Variovorax paradoxus: one gene and its partner. The protein of the gene in region 1 interacts with the protein of each later gene in a pairwise test. Links are inferred from orthologs where the notes say so. Each region holds a gene or a part of one and is shown on either strand. Other genes may lie near its edges.

Region 1 (3,209 bases):
TGACCTGGCAGCAGTGCGCCGCACTGGGCAACAACAACGAAGCCCGGCTGGCCTGCTTCGACCGCTGGGCGCAGCAGCAGACACTGCCCTCGGTGTCGGTGCCGGCCGCGCCGCCGGTGCTGGCAAGCACGCAGCCCGCACCGCCGGTGGATGGCTCCATTCCGGCCACCCGCGTGGTGTCGGTCGCCACCAGCGAGGGCTGCCGCGACCGGCAGTATTCGGCGCTCTCGCGCTTCTGGGAGCTGGAGAACGGCAGCGACTGCGGCACCTTCGTGTTCCGCGGCTACCGGCCATTGAATGTGTCGGCCTCGGCCGCCACCAGCAAGCCGGACACGCCCACCTCGCCCGCCGAAGGCCACACCGCCTCTCCCGTGAACTACCAGGCGAATGAAATGCGCATCGGCCTCTCGGTGCGTACCAAGATCGCGCAGGGCCTGCTCACGCAGAACGACCCGATCAAGAAAGACTCGCTCTGGTTCGCGTATTCGCAGCAGTCGACCTGGCAGCTGTTCAACGGCTCGATCTCGCGGCCGTTCCGCACCACCGACCATGAGCCCGAGCTGATGTATGTCTATCCGCTGGACTTCAAGCTGCCCGGCGGCTGGCGCTGGCGCTATGCGGGCGTGGGCCTGGTGCACCAGTCGAACGGCCAGAGCCTGCCGTTGTCGCGCAGCTGGAACCGCGTGTACCTGATGGGCGGGGCCGAGCTGGACGACCGCTTCAGCATTACCGGGCGCGTCTGGCAGCGGCTGTCGGAAGACGTGGCCAAGGACGACAACCCCGACATTTCCAGCTACATCGGCCGTGCCGAAGTTACCGGCCGCTGGAACTTCAACCGCGACAACAGCCTGGGCCTCACGGTGCGCAACAACCTGCGCGACAGCGGGCGCGGTTCGATCCGGCTCGAGTGGCTGAAGGCCATCGGCGATCCGACCACCAGCAACCTGCGCTTCCACACGCAACTGTTCCACGGCTATGGCGATACGCTGGTGGACTACAACCGGAAGCGCACCGTGCTGAGCATCGGTCTCAGCCTGGTCGATTTCTAATCCCGCTCCAATGAATGAATGAATGCAGAAAGGCCGTCCATGAATGCTGGTGAACTTGCCCCCGTCGACGCCGTGCAGCGCGAGATCATTGCCGCGCTGCATGTGGCGCCGGTGTTCGATGCCGCACAAGAGGTCGAGCGGCGCATCGACTTTCTGGCCGGCTACCTGCGCACCACGGGCTTGAAGACATTGGTGCTGGGCATCAGCGGCGGTGTCGATTCGCTGGTTGCCGGCTGCCTTGCGCAACGCGCGGTGGAGCGGCTGCGCGCCGAAGGACGCGACGCCACGTTCATTGCCATGCGCCTGCCCTACGGCGTGCAGAAGGACGAAGCCGAGGCGCAACGCTCGCTCACGGTGATCAAGCCCGACCGCACCCTGACCGTCGACATCCGGCCCGCCGCAGACGGCATGCTCGCGGCATTGAAAGGCGGCGATCTTGTGTTCCGCGATGCGGCGCATGAAGACTTCGTGCTCGGCAACATCAAGGCACGCCAACGCATGATTGCGCAGTTCGCAGTGGCCGGCGCGCACGACGGCATCGTCATCGGCACCGACCATGCGGCCGAGGCCCTGATGGGCTTCTTCACCAAATTCGGCGACGGCGCGGCCGACGTGACGCCGCTCACCGGCCTCAACAAGCGCCGCGTGCGTGCGCTCGCGCAGCAACTGGGCGCACCCGATGCGCTGGTGTTCAAAGTGCCCACCGCCGACCTCGAATCGCTGGTGCCGCAAAAGCCCGACGAAGACGCGTTCGGCGTCAGCTACGAGCAGATCGACGACTTCCTCGAGGGCAAGCCGGTATCCCCCGCGGCGCGCGAGATCATTCTTTCAACGCACCGCAAGAGCGCCCACAAGCGGGCGCTGCCCGTGGAGCCGCCGCACCCGGCCTAGGACCGCGACGTTTCGAGCAGTTGTTCGAGCAGCGCGGTCAGCTTGTCGATGTCCACGGGCTTTGTCAGGTGGGCGCGAAAGCCCGCCTCGAGGCTGGTTTCCCGGTCGCTGGCCTGGCCGTAGCCGGTAATGGCAATCAGCGGCGGCGGGTTGATCATTTCGGCCCGCAGGCGCTTGGCAACTTCATACCCGCTGAGGTCCGGCAGGCCGATGTCCAGCAGCACCACGTCCGGGTCTTGCGCCTTCACCGCCTCGATGGCTGACAGGCCGCCGTGCGCAACGCTGGCCTTGTAGCCCAGCGCATCCAGCAGCAGCGCCATGGTTTCGGCCGCGTCCACGTTGTCGTCCACCACCAGCACGCACTGCTCGCCCACGGGCCGCGGCTGCGCCTCGAGCGTGGTCACCGGCGGCTGGGTGGTGCGGAACTGCACCACGAACTCGCTGCCTTCCCCCGCCCTTCCGGTGCTGAATGCGCTCACCCGGCCCTCGTGCAGGGCCGTCAGTTGCTGCACCAGGCTGAGCCCCAGCCCCAGGCCACCCTGCGTCCTTGCCATGTTCTGCTCGCCCTGCACGAACAGGTCGAAAATCCGCTGCAGGTCTTTCGGCGGTATGCCGGGCCCGTCGTCGCGCACGCTGATGTCGGCATCTTCGCCGACCTGCGAGAGCGAGACATGGATGTTGCCGCCGTTGTGGGTGAACTTTGCGGCGTTGTGAATCAGGTTGCTGACGATCTGGATGATGCGTGCGCGGTCGCCCGAGATCCACGGGTCGTCCTGCCCGCAGTGCAGATGCAAGGCCTGCGACTTGCTGTCGATCAGCGGCCGGACTGCCTCGGCGGCCTCTGCAATGGCGTCGCGCAAGCGCACCGGCTTGCTCTCCAGGTGGATCTTGCCGCTGGTGATGCGGCCCACGTCGAGCAGGTCGTCCACCAGCCTGGTCATCTGCCTGAGCTGCCGGCCGATGATGTCGCGCCCGTGGGCAATGACCGCCGATTCCGTCTTCTCGCGCTTGAGCAGTTCGAGCGCATTCGAAATCGGCGCCAGCGGATTGCGCAGTTCGTGCCCGAGCATCGCAAGAAAGTTGGTGACCCGGCGTCCCTCGTCTTCCAGCGCGGTCACGCGGCGCCGCTCCGTCAGGTCGCGCGTCACCTTGGCAAAGCCGCGGTGGCGACCGGTGGCGTCGTGCAGCGCGGTGATGACCACGCTGGCCCAGAAGCGGCTGCCGTCCTTGCGTATGCGCCAGCCTTCGTCCTCGAACCGCCCATCGCGC
Region 2 (3,128 bases), 4.3 Mb from region 1 along the record:
CAATGCGAAATGAGCAGTGCGCGCCACGGTGGCACCTGCGAGGACGGCCTGGAATTGCGCGCGGGTCTTGAGCCGCTGCATGGAAGCCGGGCCGGACACGCCAGAAACACTGGCTACAAAAGCTGGCGCTGGCGGATCGGCGGCTGGCAACGGCAGAGGAACTGCCGTCAGACGGCCAGGCGCTTGCGGCCCTTGGCGCGGCGTGCGTTGATGACGGCGCGGCCGCCACGGGTCTTCATGCGGACCAGAAAGCCGTGGGTACGGGCGCGGCGGACTTTGGAAGCTTGGTAAGTGCGTTTCATGATGAGATTTCCTGCTGATTCCCCCGATATCCACCGTGCCCGACGAAGCCTTGAAAGGCCGCATTGAGCAGGCGGGCGCTGGGAGCGTTTTTCGGATGACCCCCGAAAGACGCAATGAGGTTTTCAGGGAAACCCGCAATTATCGCAAACATTCGGCCCAACACCAAACATCGAGTAACTTTGCGGGCCTTTGCATGGTGCCCCGGGGGATGTGGATAAGGTTTTGACAAGTTAGAATGCGGGCCGCCTTGCAGCAGAGAATATCCACAATACATATACCAAAAAATGGACGAGGGACGAACCACTTTTTCAAGCACCCATGTCGACTGACGGCATCGGTGAAAGCCTCTGGCAGGCCTGTGTCGACCAGCTCGCGCAGGAGCTGTCCGAGCAGCAATTCAATACCTGGATCAAACCCCTGACGGCGCAGGTCACCGACGACCTTTCGCGCATGACGGTGTTCGTTGCCAACCGCTTCAAGCTCGACTGGATCCGCGCCCAGTACGCCGGCAAGATTGCCGCCATGGCCGAGAAGATGTACGGCCAGCCCGTGGCAGTAGAGTTAGCGCTTGCTCCGCGCGAAGCGCCCGTGCGGTCTGCCCCCATTGCCGTCATGGCAGAGACCGACGTGCCGCGCGACATGGCCGGCCCGGGCGAGGAGCCGGCCGCTGCAGGTTTCAAGAATCGCCTTAATTCGGGCCTCACCTTCGACACGCTGGTGGAGGGCACGGCCAACCGCATGGCGCGCGCTGCCGCCATGCACGTGGCCGGCATGCCGGGGCATCTGTACAACCCGCTGTTCATCTACGGCGGCGTGGGCCTGGGCAAGACCCACCTGATGCATGCTGTGGGTAACCGGCTGCTCGCCGACCGGCCCGATTCCAAAGTTCTCTACATCCACGCCGAGCAGTTCGTGTCGGATGTGGTCAAGGCCTACCAGCGCAAGACTTTCGACGAATTCAAGGAGCGCTACCACTCGCTCGACCTGCTCCTGATCGACGATGTGCAGTTCTTCGCCAACAAGGACCGCACGCAGGAAGAATTCTTCAATGCGTTCGAGGCCCTGCTGGCCAAGAAGTCGCACATCGTGATGACCAGCGACACCTATCCCAAGGGCCTGGCCGACATCCACGAGCGCCTGGTTTCGCGTTTCGATTCGGGCCTGACGGTCGCCATAGAGCCGCCCGAGCTCGAAATGCGCGTGGCCATCCTGATCAACAAGGCGCGCGCCGAATCGGCCGAAATGCCGGAAGAAGTCGCCTTCTTCGTTGCCAAGAACGTGCGCTCCAACGTGCGCGAGCTCGAAGGCGCGCTGCGCAAGATCCTGGCTTACTCGCGCTTCAACCAGAAAGAAATCTCGATCGCCCTGGCGCGCGAGGCGCTGCGCGACTTGCTGTCGATCCAGAATCGGCAGATCTCGGTCGAAAATATCCAGAAGACGGTGGCCGACTACTACAAGATCAAGGTCGCCGACATGTACAGCAAGAAGCGCCCGGCCAGCATTGCGCGGCCGCGGCAGATCGCGATGTACCTGGCCAAGGAACTCACCCAGAAGAGCCTGCCGGAAATCGGCGAGCTGTTCGGTGGGCGCGATCACACGACGGTGCTGCATGCGGTGCGCAAGATCTCGGGCGAGCGCCAGCAGCTCACCGAACTGAACCAGCAACTCCACGTGCTCGAACAAACGCTCAAGGGCTGACCCCGGATGTCATCAAGAAAGCCACCCGCAACAGCGGAGAATGGCGTCTTACAAGCGGATTCAAAGAGATAAGAGAAGAGGAAGAAGACATGATCGTTTTGAAGGCAACCCAAGACAAAGTCCTCGCCGCGCTGCAATCGGTGGCGGGCATCGTGGAACGGCGCCATACCCTGCCTATCCTGGCCAACGTGCTGATTCGCAAGACCGGCGGCCAGCTGCAGCTCACAACCAGCGACCTCGAGATCCAGATCCGCACCACGGCCGAGCTTGGCGGCGACGAAGGCAACTTCACCACCACCATCGGCGCGCGCAAGCTCATCGACATCCTGCGCACCATGCCGGCCGACCAGACCGTGAGCCTCGAATCGAGCGCGAGCAAGCTGGTGCTCAAGGGCGGCAAGAGCCGCTTCACGCTGCAGTCGCTGCCGGCCGAAGACTTTCCGCTGGTGCAAGAGGCCGCCAATTTCGGCCCCGTGTTCAGCGTGCCGCAAAAGACGCTGAAGGACCTGCTCTCGCAAGTCTCCTTTGCCATGGCCGTGCACGACATCCGCTACTACCTCAACGGCATCCTGTTCGTGGCCGAAGGCAAGCAGCTGAGCCTGGTGGCCACCGACGGCCACCGCCTGGCGTTTTCGTCGGCCACGCTCGACGTCGAAGTGCCGCGCCAGGAAGTGATTCTTCCGCGCAAGACCGTGCTCGAAATGCAGCGCCTGCTGTCTGACGCCGAAGGCGCCATCGAGATGCAGTTTGCGAACAACCAGGCCAAGTTCAGCTTTGGCGGCATGGAGTTCGTTACCAAGCTGGTCGAGGGCAAGTTCCCCGACTACAACCGCGTGATTCCCAAGAACCACAAGAACAGCGTCACGCTCGGCCGCGCCCCTTTGCTGGCCAGCCTGCAGCGCACCGCCATTCTGACCAGCGAAAAGTTCAAGGGCGTGCGCCTGAACATCGAGCCCGGCACGCTGCGCATTGCATCGAACAACGCCGAGCAGGAAGAAGCACAGGACGAGCTCGACATCGACTACGGCGGCGACGCCATCGAGATCGGCTTCAACGTAACCTACCTGATCGACGCCCTCGCCAATATGGGCCAGGACATGGTCAAGCTGGACCTGGCCGACTCCAAC

What was found.
Region 2: the proteins of nadE (region 1) and dnaA interact in binary tests that used the Escherichia coli proteins (3 or more experiments, as listed by UniProt). The link is inferred for Variovorax paradoxus from one-to-one orthologs.

The regions. Positions count from the first base shown.
Region 1 is NZ_CP123990.1:4,519,876-4,523,084, reverse strand. What follows is about bases 123-3,014. They hold nadE (ammonia-dependent NAD(+) synthetase), read left to right. Parts: upstream 123-1,088; coding sequence 1,089-1,940; downstream 1,941-3,014. Other genes in these bases: QHG62_RS21750 (PAS domain-containing hybrid sensor histidine kinase/response regulator), read right to left, coding at 1,937-3,014; QHG62_RS21760 (phospholipase A), read left to right, coding at 123-1,049. Outside these bases: more of QHG62_RS21760, read left to right, coding at 1-122; more of QHG62_RS21750, read right to left, coding at 3,015-3,209. UniProt on the Escherichia coli protein: Catalyzes the ATP-dependent amidation of deamido-NAD to form NAD. Uses ammonia as a nitrogen source.
Region 2 is NZ_CP123990.1:177,616-180,743, forward strand. Bases 1-2,811 are described here. They hold dnaA (chromosomal replication initiator protein DnaA), read left to right. Parts: upstream 1-621; coding sequence 622-2,001; downstream 2,002-2,811. Other genes in these bases: QHG62_RS00810 (ribonuclease P protein component), read right to left, coding at 1-81; rpmH (50S ribosomal protein L34), read right to left, coding at 168-302; dnaN (DNA polymerase III subunit beta), read left to right, coding at 2,091-2,811. Also shown: more of dnaN, read left to right, coding at 2,812-3,128. UniProt on the Escherichia coli protein: Plays an essential in the initiation and regulation of chromosomal replication. Binds in an ATP-dependent fashion to the origin of replication (oriC) to initiate formation of the DNA replication initiation complex once per cell cycle.